2 regions of the Streptomyces sp. NPDC053427 genome follow, and region 1 is predicted to be linked to the other one. Evidence: riboswitches for the same ligand, from Rfam matches in the RefSeq annotation. Region 1 holds a riboswitch; the other holds the start of a gene.
What was found. A riboswitch is a leader RNA that binds a small molecule or an ion and turns the genes downstream of it on or off. The one in region 1 is predicted to bind glycine.

Region 1 (5,018 bases):
TCGTACAGATCCAGCCCGATCGCCAGATAAGGGGCACCCAGGGCGGGTTGCACCCAGGCCCGGCGCAACGACCGCACAGCGGGCGTCCGGTGGGCATTCTGGGCGAGCAGGGCATAGAACTGCGGGATGTCGATGACCGGTTCGGAGATCCGCAGCGGCCCGGCCGGCAGCCGGTCGAGGCCGCCGGCGATGCGGCGCAGATCGAGCCAGGGGATGCCGACGCCGCCGCCGGGGGCGTGCGGGTTCAGCCACAGACCCCAGCGGTCGGGGAAGAGCGAGGCGGCGATCTCCACGCCGGTGACGAGTTCGTGGTCGCGGTTCCAGCCGGAGGCGGCGAGTTCGGCGGCGGAGGTCACGCAGGGCGCGTAGCCCAGGCCCTCGACCTCCATGTTCCCGTACTGCGCGTCGGGCATCCCGGCACGGCCCTGCCACAGGAGCATCCAGACCTGACCGGCGGCGAGCGCGTGCAACAGCGCCTCGTAGGCGTCGTAGCGGCCGGGCGAGACCTGCTGCAGCATCTGCTCGACCTGGTCGGCCGCCGCCGCTCCCTGATGCGCACCCGCGCTCACGTGGATCGTCCCTTCTCATCGGCGGGGCGCGTGGGGGTGCGCCCGCCTGTCATGCCACCAGCTTACGAGTGGTCCCGGGAGAAGAAGGGTCGCACGCGCTCCAGCAGCCAGTCGGCGACCGGGTCGCCTTGTGCGATGTCGAGCATCACCAGTTGCACGGGCCAGGGCACCGGCACCGCGCCGAGCGCACGTCCGAGGGCATCGAGCACCGCATCGCGGGCGGTGCCGTCCTGCAGCGCGGAGGCGGCGGCCTCGACCTGCACACCGACGAACAGCGCGGGCGTGTCGCCCTCGACGCTGGCCAGGGCACGCCGGGCAGTCAGGACAATTCCGGCAGCGGAGAACTCCAGTCCGGCCGCGGCCAGGAAGTCCACCGGCTCGTCCTGCCAGTCCGGTTCGAAGAGCCGCACCCGGCCGCCGCTCGGCAGACCGGCGTCCGCCTCGCCGCGTCCCGCCCGGCACAGTTGGGCCACCGCGGGCGGCGGCAGCGGGACGCCGATGGTGCCGTCCGGATTGACCGCGATCCCCAGCGTCGGCGGCAGCCCCCGGGCGAACTCCTGGGCCGGGGCGACGGTGAAGGACATATGGGACCCGACCACCTTCATGAACTCCTGCTCGGAGCTGAAGACCGGGACATAGGCCGCGCCCTCGATCTCGACCGTGGGCAGGTCCAGCCCGCGGGCGCCCGGTCCCGCGCTCTCCGGGCCGCCGCCGTTGGGCAGCGGCACCCACAACCGGCTGCGGCCCAGGACCTCCACTATCCGGCCGCCCGCACCCGGGTGCCCGACCGCGGCCCCGAGGACCTCCTCGAGCTCGTTCGCGGGCCAGGACAGCTGCGGTATCCCCTGGTCCGGGAAGTCCCCGTACGCCGGACCGCCGCCCTGCTCAGGGAAGTTCCCCTGCACCGAAAAGTTCCCCTGCTCCGGAAATGTCATCTGCATCCACCCGTTCCGAACCGCGCCTTCTGGCCAACGACCCTAAACGAGAAACCCGGTGGTGGAGCGTGCGGGGCGGCCGCCCGCCCGGACGTCCAAAGGCGAGCCGGTCGCTCAGCCGAAGCCGACCGTCTCCAGCGCGCTCGCCGTCCGCCGGTCCAGCAGCACCACCGAGCCGAAGCCCGCGGGCGGCCGCCCCGATGCGGCGGCGCCGACCAGCCGGCCCACCGCGCCCCGGTGCCGCGCGAAGGCGTACCCCGACACCCCCCGCCCGCGCGACTCCTGCCCGGACAGCGCCACCTGGGGCGACACGTCCAGCAGCACCAGATGCGCCCCGCCGCCCCGGCGCCGGGCCGACCGCGCGATCCAGCGGCGCACCCAGGCGAGCGTGCCGCAGTCGTGCACCACCACGCTGTCGCCGGAGCGAAGCGCCCGGCGCAGCCCGAGATAGTGCGCGGCCCGCACCAGCGGGCGGTAGATCCCGTACGGCAGCCGGCGCAGCCTGCCGCGCTCCCAGCGCTCGCGGACGTCCTGCGAATCGATGCGGTGCACCGCGGCGCCGCGCGCGTCCAGCACCGGCACGATGCGGTGCATCAGGGTGCTCTTGCCGCTGCCCGGCAGGCCGGAGACCACCACCAGGTCGCCGGCCGGGAAGCGCAGCTCGGCGGGCCGGTGGCCCGCGCCCCGCAGGTCCACGACGGCGGCGCTGCGGCCGGGCCGTACGACGCCGTGCGGTGCGGGCGTGGGGCGGCGCCCGGCCGCCGGCGGTCCTTGGGGAGCGTCCCCCGGCTGCGGGGGAGCAACCCCTGACGTCGTCGCGAATGCGGCTTCACTGTGCACCGTGATCGCCCCTCCCGGTCCGGTTCGGTGCCGGTTCGGCCCCGTTCCCACCTCGCAGAGTGTCAAGAAACGGTAATGCCCATCAAGGCGAATGCCGGATCCGTCCAGCTCGCGAGCCGGGTGACGGCCACCCCTCCTCGAACGGGCGATCCCGTGCAATGATGTCGGCGCCACGTGCGCATCTCTGCTCACTCGGGCACAGCCAACTGCATACCGGCCGCTTGAATCCGCGCGGGAGAGTCCCCGGCCGCCACGGCGGGGCGCCGAAGGAGCAAGTCCTCCCTTGAATCTCTCAGGCCCCTATACCGCGCGGGCGAGGCAGATCTGAAAAGCGAGCCGCAGCCCGGCTGAAGGGGCGGCTCCACCCAAGGTGCAAACCGGGTCCGTTCGCGGGATCCCGGTGAACCTCTCAGGTTCCGATGACAGATGGGGAGACCGTCTTGTCACCCATGCCTGGGAGCCCAGAACCATGACTGATGCCCCCCGCCGCACCGCGCTGGATGCCACCCACCGCGCGCTCGGCGCGACCATGACCGACTTCGCCGGCTGGGACATGCCGCTGCGCTACGGCAGCGAGCGCGACGAACACGTCGCCGTCCGCACCCGCGCCGGCCTCTTCGACCTCTCCCACATGGGCGAGATCACGGTCACCGGCCCGCAGGCCGCCGACCTCCTCGACTACGCGCTGGTGGGCAACATCGGCGGCGTCAGCACCGGCCGCGCCCGCTACACCATGATCTGCGACGACCGGGGCGGCATCCTCGACGACCTGATCGTCTACCGCCTCCAGGACCAGGAGTACATGGTCGTCGCCAACGCCTCCAACGCCCAGGTGGTGCTGGACGCGCTGACCGAGCGGCGGGCGGGCTTCGACGCCTCGGTGCGCGACGACCGGGACGCCTACGCCCTGCTCGCGGTGCAGGGGCCGGAGTCCCCGGGCATCCTGAAGCGGCTGACGGATGCGGATCTGGACGGCCTCAAGTACTACGCGGGCCTGCCCGGCACGGTCGCCGGTGTCCAGGCGCTGATCGCCCGTACCGGCTACACCGGCGAGGACGGCTTCGAGCTGTTCGTCCGGCCCGCGGACGCGGTCGCCCTCTGGGAGGCGCTCACCGAGGCCGGCAAGGACTCCGGGCTGGTCCCGTGCGGGCTGTCCTGCCGCGACACGCTGCGCCTGGAGGCGGGCATGCCGCTGTACGGGCACGAGCTGACCACCGCCACCACGCCGTTCGACGCGGGCCTGGGCCGGGTCGTGAAGTTCGAGAAGACCACCAACGACGGTGACTTCGTGGGCCGGGCCGCGCTGGCCGCGGCCGCCGAGCGCGCCGAGACCACTCCGCCGCGCAAGCTGGTCGGGCTGATCGCCGAGGGCCGCCGGGTGCCGCGCGCCGGCTTCCAGGTCGTCGCGTCCGACGGCACGGTCATCGGCGAGGTGACGTCCGGGGCGCCCTCCCCCACCCTGGGCAAGCCGCTCGCCATCGCGTACGTGGATGCCGCGTACGCCACGCCCGGCACCGAGGGTGTCGCCGTGGACATCCGTGGAACCCATGAGCCGTACGAGGTCGTGGCGCTGCCCTTCTACAAGCGCCAGAAGTAGCCGTTCACCGGCGCCTGAAGCAACGGTTCACCGCGGGAATGGCACGCGCTGCCGTCTCACTGTGCAAGACCGCTTTCACGATCACCCCTTCGCGTACAGGAGAATCGAGCCATGAGCAACCCCCAGCAGCTGCGCTACAGCAAGGAGCACGAGTGGCTGTCGGCCGCCGAGGACGGCGTGTCGACGGTCGGCATCACGGAGCACGCCGCCAACGCGCTCGGCGATGTCGTGTACGTGGAGCTTCCTGCGGTCGGTGCCACGGTCACGGCGGGCGAGTCCTGCGGTGAGCTGGAGTCGACCAAGTCGGTCAGCGACCTCTACGCGCCCGTGGACGGCGAGATCGTGGAGGTCAACGAGGACGTCTCCGGCGACCCTTCGCTGGTGAACTCCGCCCCGTTCGAGGGTGGTTGGCTGTTCAAGGTGAAGATCACCGGCGAACCGGACGACCTGCTCTCGGCCGACGAGTACGCCGCGTTCATCACCGGCTGACGCCTCCCGGTCCGCCCCCGTGCGGAGGCCTCCCGGACTCCGTTCGGGGGACCCCCTCGCGCCGCTCCCTGACCCCTCCAGGAAAGACTCATGTCGCTTCTCAACAGCTCCCTCCATGAGCTCGACCCCGATGTCGCCGCCGCCGTCGACGCCGAGCTCCACCGCCAGCAGTCCACCCTCGAGATGATCGCGTCGGAGAACTTCGCTCCGGTCGCCGTCATGGAGGCCCAGGGCTCCGTCCTCACCAACAAGTACGCCGAGGGCTACCCCGGCCGCCGCTACTACGGCGGCTGCGAGCACGTCGACGTCGTCGAGCAGATCGCCATCGACCGCATCAAGGCGCTCTTCGGCGCCGAGGCCGCCAACGTCCAGCCGCACTCCGGTGCGCAGGCCAACGCCGCCGCCATGTTCGCCCTCATCAAGCCGGGCGACACCATCCTGGGTCTCAACCTCGCCCACGGCGGGCACCTGACCCACGGCATGAAGATCAACTTCAGCGGCAAGCTCTACAACGTCGTCCCCTACCACGTCGACGAGAAGACCAACCTGGTCGACATGGAAGAGGTCGAGCGCCTCGCCAAGGAGCAC
Region 2 (5,018 bases), on a different contig from region 1:
CAGCGCGTTGAGGTTGGCGCCGTCGACGTAGACCTGGCCGCCGGCGTCGTGCACGGCCGCGCAGATCTGGGTGATGTGCTCCTCGAACACGCCGTGGGTCGAGGGGTAGGTGACCATCAGGACCGCGAGCTCGTCCCGGTGCTTCTCGATCTTGGCGTGCAGATCGTCGGCGTCGACCTCGCCGTCCTCGCCGGTCTTGACGACGACGACCTTCATCCCGGCCATCACGGCGCTGGCGGCGTTGGTGCCGTGCGCCGAGGACGGGATCAGGCAGACGGTGCGCTGCTCGTCGCCGTTGGCGCGGTGGTAGGCGCGGACGGCCAGCAGACCCGCGAGCTCGCCCTGGGATCCGGCGTTCGGCTGGATGGAGACCTTGTCGTAGCCGGTGACCGTGGCGAGCCGCTCCTCCAGCTCCTGGATCAGCGTCAGATAGCCCTGCGCCTGGTCGGCGGGCGCGAACGGGTGCAGCTGGCCGAACTCGGACCAGGTGACCGGCTCCATCTCGGTGGTGGCGTTCAGCTTCATCGTGCAGGAGCCGAGCGGGATCATGCCGCGGTCCAGCGCGTAGTCCTTGTCCGCCAGCGTGCGCAGGTAGCGCAGCATCGCGGTCTCGGAACGGTGCTGGTGGAAGACCGGGTGCGTGAGGTAGTCGACCTCGCGCAGCAGACCCTGCGGCAACGTTTCGGCAGCGACGGCGTCCAGCTGCTCGACGTCGCCCTGCACCCCGAAGGCACCCCAGACACCGGCCAGCTGCGCGCGCCCGGTGGTCTCGTCGCAGGCGATACCGACCAGGTCCGCGTCGACCTGTCGGAGGTTGACGCCCGCCTCGCGGGCCGCGGCGACGACCTCGGCGGCCCGGCCCGGCACCCGCGCGGTAAGCGTGTCGAAGTACGCGTCGTGGACGATCTCCACTCCGCCCGCGCGCAGGCCCTCGGCCAGAACGGTGGCGTAGCGGTGGGTGCGCCGCGCGATGGTCTGCAGGCCCTCGGGGCCGTGGTAGACCGCGTACATTCCGGCCATCACCGCAAGCAGCACCTGCGCGGTGCAGATGTTGCTGGTGGCCTTCTCGCGGCGGATGTGCTGCTCACGGGTCTGCAGCGCGAGGCGGTAGGCCTTGTGGCCGTCGGCGTCGACCGAGACGCCCACCAGGCGGCCGGGCAGGCTGCGGGCGAACTTCTCCCGCACGGCCATGAAGCCCGCGTGCGGCCCGCCGAAGCCCATCGGGACGCCGAAGCGCTGGGTGGTGCCGACGGCGATGTCGGCGCCGAGCTCGCCGGGCGAGGTCAGCAGCGTCAGCGCGAGCAGGTCGGCGGCGACGGTGACGACCGCGCCCAGCTCCTGGGCCTGCGCTATCACGGCGCGCGGATCGCGCACCGCGCCGGAGGCACCCGGGTACTGCAGCAGCACACCGAAGACGCCGCGCTCGGCGATCTCGGCGGGAATGCCCTCGCTCAGGTCCGCGACGACGACCTCGACGCCGGTCGGCTCGGCGCGGGTCTGGATCACCGCAATGGTCTGCGGCAGACAGTCCGCGTCGATCAGGAAGACGCCCTCCTTGACCTTGCCTATGCGGCGGGAGAGCGCCATCGCCTCGGCCGCCGCGGTGCCCTCGTCCAGCAGGGAGGCACCGGAGGTGGGCAGTCCGGTCAGGTCGGCGACCATGGTCTGGAAGTTGAGCAGCGCCTCGAGGCGGCCCTGCGAGATCTCCGGCTGGTAGGGCGTGTACGCCGTGTACCAGGCCGGGTTCTCCATGACGTTGCGCAGGATCACCGGCGGGGTGAACGTGCCGTAGTAGCCAAGGCCGATCATGGACGACAGGACCTGGTTACGGTCCGCGAGGCCGCGCAGTTCCTTGAGGACCTCGGCCTCGGTACGGGCCTGCGGCAGGCCGAGCGCCTCCGCGCTCTTGATCACGTCGGGTACGGCGGTGGCGGTGAGCTCGTCCAGCGATCCGAAGCCGACCTGCGCGAGCATCTTCGCCTGCGCCTCGTGGTCGGGGCCGATGTGCCGGCGCTCGAAGGGCGTACCGCGCTCCAGCTCGGTCAAGGAGATGCGATTGGTGGTCATCTGCGGGGGCCTCCTGGTCACTGCGACCTACGAGGGGCACCACGGCGCGGGTGCCCGGACGGCCTCCCCCTCTGTCATCTCAACCTGAGAGCTTCACCGGGTCCGCAGGCTGCGGCCCGGCTTTCACCGTCGGTGAGGAGGGGTCCCGGCACTGTGCCTTCCGCGGCCCGCCCTGCTTTCCAGAGTGACCTCGTCCATGCGGTACGGGATGCCTGAGAGATTCCGGGGAGGATTTGCTCCTTCGGCGCCCCCGCCGCGAACGGCAAGGGACTCTCCCGCATGGGGTCAGCGGCCAAACGTCAGCCTACCAGCGCACCTCTCGAGGGAACCTTCGAGTGGCCGGGGCATGAAATGTGCCGTTTGGTAGTTGTCACAGGGCAGCTGCGACCACAAGGAGGGGCTGTGCACACCGATATCGATCCCCGGAGCCTGATCGGCCGCAAAGCGTTCGACCGGAACGGCACCAAGATCGGGACCATTGATGAGGTATATCTCGATGATGCGACCGGCGAACCCGAATGGGCGGCCGTGCGTACCGGCCTCTTCAGCCGGGACGCGTTCGTCCCCCTGGAGCCCAGCGAGCTCGTCGACGAGGGGCTGCGTATCCCCTACGACCGCAAGTTGATCAAGGACGCCCCGGACTTCGGGGTGGGCCGCCATCTCTCTCCCGAGCAGGAACTCCAGCTCTACCACCACTACCGGCTGGATATCTCCTCCCCGACCTCCGACCCCGCCCCTCCCCCGGGCGACAAGGACTTCGGCCGGATCGCCGGATCGGAGGACTGACCGGCCCCGGGCTCCCCGCCCACCAGCGGCAACGGCTCCCCCGGCCGCAGCGCCGGGTCATCGACGGCAAAGGTCCGCACCCTTCCCGGTGCGGACCACGGCTGTTCGAAACGTACGGTCACTCTCCCCACCCCACTGCCCTGCACCCATCCGGCGCCGTATGCGTCGTGCACCACGTCCAGCCCCGGATGCCAGCGGCGCGGCCGCTCCTCCTCCGCCTCCGGCTCACCCGCCCCGTCCGCCGCCGGCTCCGCCGCCCTGGCCGCCGTCTCCTCGGCCTCCCGCTCCGTCGCCAGCTGCGCGAACAGATCCTCCTGCGTGAAGTCGGCCAGCCCGCTCACCCCCACCCCCAGCAGCCGCACCCCGCCCGTGGTGTCCACCGTCTCCAGCAGCCGCGCCACCGCCTCCCGTACGACCGCGGGATCGTCCGTCGGCCCGCGCAGCGTCTCCGACCTGGTCAGCGTCGAGAAGTCGTAGTTACGGACCTTGATCACCACCGTGCGACCGGACCGCCCGGCCTCCCGCAGCCGCTGCACACAGCGCTCGGCCAGCCGCACCAGCTCGGCCCGCACCCGCGTCCGGTCGGTGAGATCGACCTCGAAGGTGTCCTCGACCGAGATGGATTTCGCATCCCGCTCGGCCACCACCGGGCGGTCGTCCCGGCCCAGCGCCATCGCATACAGCCCCGCGCCGTGCGACTTGCCCAGCAGCCGCACCAGCTCGTCCTCACCGGCCTCCGCGGTCTCCGCGACGGTATGGATCCCGGCCCGGCGCAGCGCCTCGGCCGTCGCCGGCCCCACCCCGGGCAGCGTCCGCACCGGCATCGGCCCCAGCAGCTCCCGTTCCGTGCCGGGCTCGATCACCATCAGGCCGTCGGGCTTCGCCGCCTCGGACGCGATCTTCGCCAGCATCTTGGCGCCCGCGAGCCCCACCGAGCCCGTCAGCCCCGTGGCCGCCCGGATGTCCCGCCGCAGCCGCTCCCCCACGGCCCGTACGGCGGACACCTCGGCCGCCACCCCGCCCGCCTCCAGGTCCACGAACGCCTCGTCCAGGCTCAGCGGCTCCACCAGCGGCGACAGCGCATGCAGCAGCTCCATCACGGTGTCACTCACCTGGCGGTACAGCTGGAACCGCGGACTGAGGTAAGCCGCGTTGGGGCACAGCCGGCGCGCCTGGGCGGTCGGCATGGCCGAGCGGATACCGAAGACCCGCGCTTCGTACGACGCCGTGGCGACCACCCCGCGCGGCCCGATCCCGCCGACGATCACGGGCTTTCCGCGCAGGCTCGGCTTGGCCGCCTGCTCGGCGGAGGCATAGAACGCATCCATGTCCAGATGCAGAATCGTCGGCGCGGGTCTCACATGACCGATCCTCCCGCACACCACTGACAATCGGCCCGCTGCCGGGCCGGGGGCCGCGTTCGGAGGCTCAGCCGGCCCGGTTGCGCCGCCGCGCCAGCTCGTCGCGCGGGTTCTTGCCGACCAGCGTCTCGCCGGTGTCCAGCCGCTCCCCGTGCAGCTCGGAGAGCGCGCCCTCCACGTCCCGGAGCACCACGCCCACCGCGATCCCGAAAACGCCCTGGCCGCCCTGGAGCAGATCGACGACCTGGTCGGGCGACGTGCACTCGTAGACCGTGGCCCCGTCGCTCATCAGCGTCATACGGGTCAGGTCGTCCAGCCCGCGCGAACGCAGATGCTGGACGGCGGTGCGGATGTTCTGCAGCGACACCCCGGTGTCCAGCAGCCTCTTGACGATCTTCAGGACGACGACGTCCCGGAAGTTGTAGAGCCGCTGGGTGCCGGAACCGTAGGCGGGGCGGACGCTCGGCTCCACCAGGCCCGTGCGCGCCCAGTAGTCGAGCTGCCGGTAGGTGATCCCCGCCGCCGCACAAGCCGTCGGACCGCGGTAGCCGATGGTCCCCGTCGCGCAGTCCCCCGACACCGCGGCGGGCTGTGCCGGTGCGCGGTTCATTGCTGCATTCGGGTGGAGCGGCAACGCCCCTTCCGCCGCCGTACCGTCACCGGTGATTGCCACGCCGCCCTCCGTCCTCCACGTCCCGGACGGGACCTGCCTTATCGACGGTATGCAGTCACTCGGGGTGCGTCAACGATCGCCGCGCTCGCCACGCCGAGTGATAATCACCCTACGAGTGGTTTCTCGTGACC

Region 2: another riboswitch for glycine. It lies ahead of gcvP (aminomethyl-transferring glycine dehydrogenase); the one in region 1 lies ahead of gcvT (glycine cleavage system aminomethyltransferase GcvT).

What each region holds. Positions count from the first base shown of each region.
Region 1 is NZ_JBITYA010000012.1:49,993-55,010, reverse strand. Features, by position in the region: gene ACIGWZ_RS30265 (enhanced serine sensitivity protein SseB C-terminal domain-containing protein) at 1-569, opposite strand, end outside; gene ACIGWZ_RS30260 (enhanced serine sensitivity protein SseB) at 632-1,504, opposite strand; gene ACIGWZ_RS30255 (AAA family ATPase) at 1,619-2,350, opposite strand; glycine riboswitch at 2,567-2,662, shown strand; gene gcvT (glycine cleavage system aminomethyltransferase GcvT) at 2,814-3,941, shown strand; gene gcvH (glycine cleavage system protein GcvH) at 4,053-4,430, shown strand; gene glyA (serine hydroxymethyltransferase) at 4,521-5,018, shown strand, end outside.
Region 2 is NZ_JBITYA010000015.1:250,013-255,030, forward strand. Features, by position in the region: gene gcvP (aminomethyl-transferring glycine dehydrogenase) at 1-2,067, opposite strand, end outside; glycine riboswitch at 2,257-2,355, opposite strand; gene ACIGWZ_RS35255 (PRC-barrel domain-containing protein) at 2,470-2,853, shown strand; gene ACIGWZ_RS35260 (DNA polymerase IV) at 2,763-4,214, opposite strand; gene ACIGWZ_RS35265 (MerR family transcriptional regulator) at 4,282-4,887, opposite strand.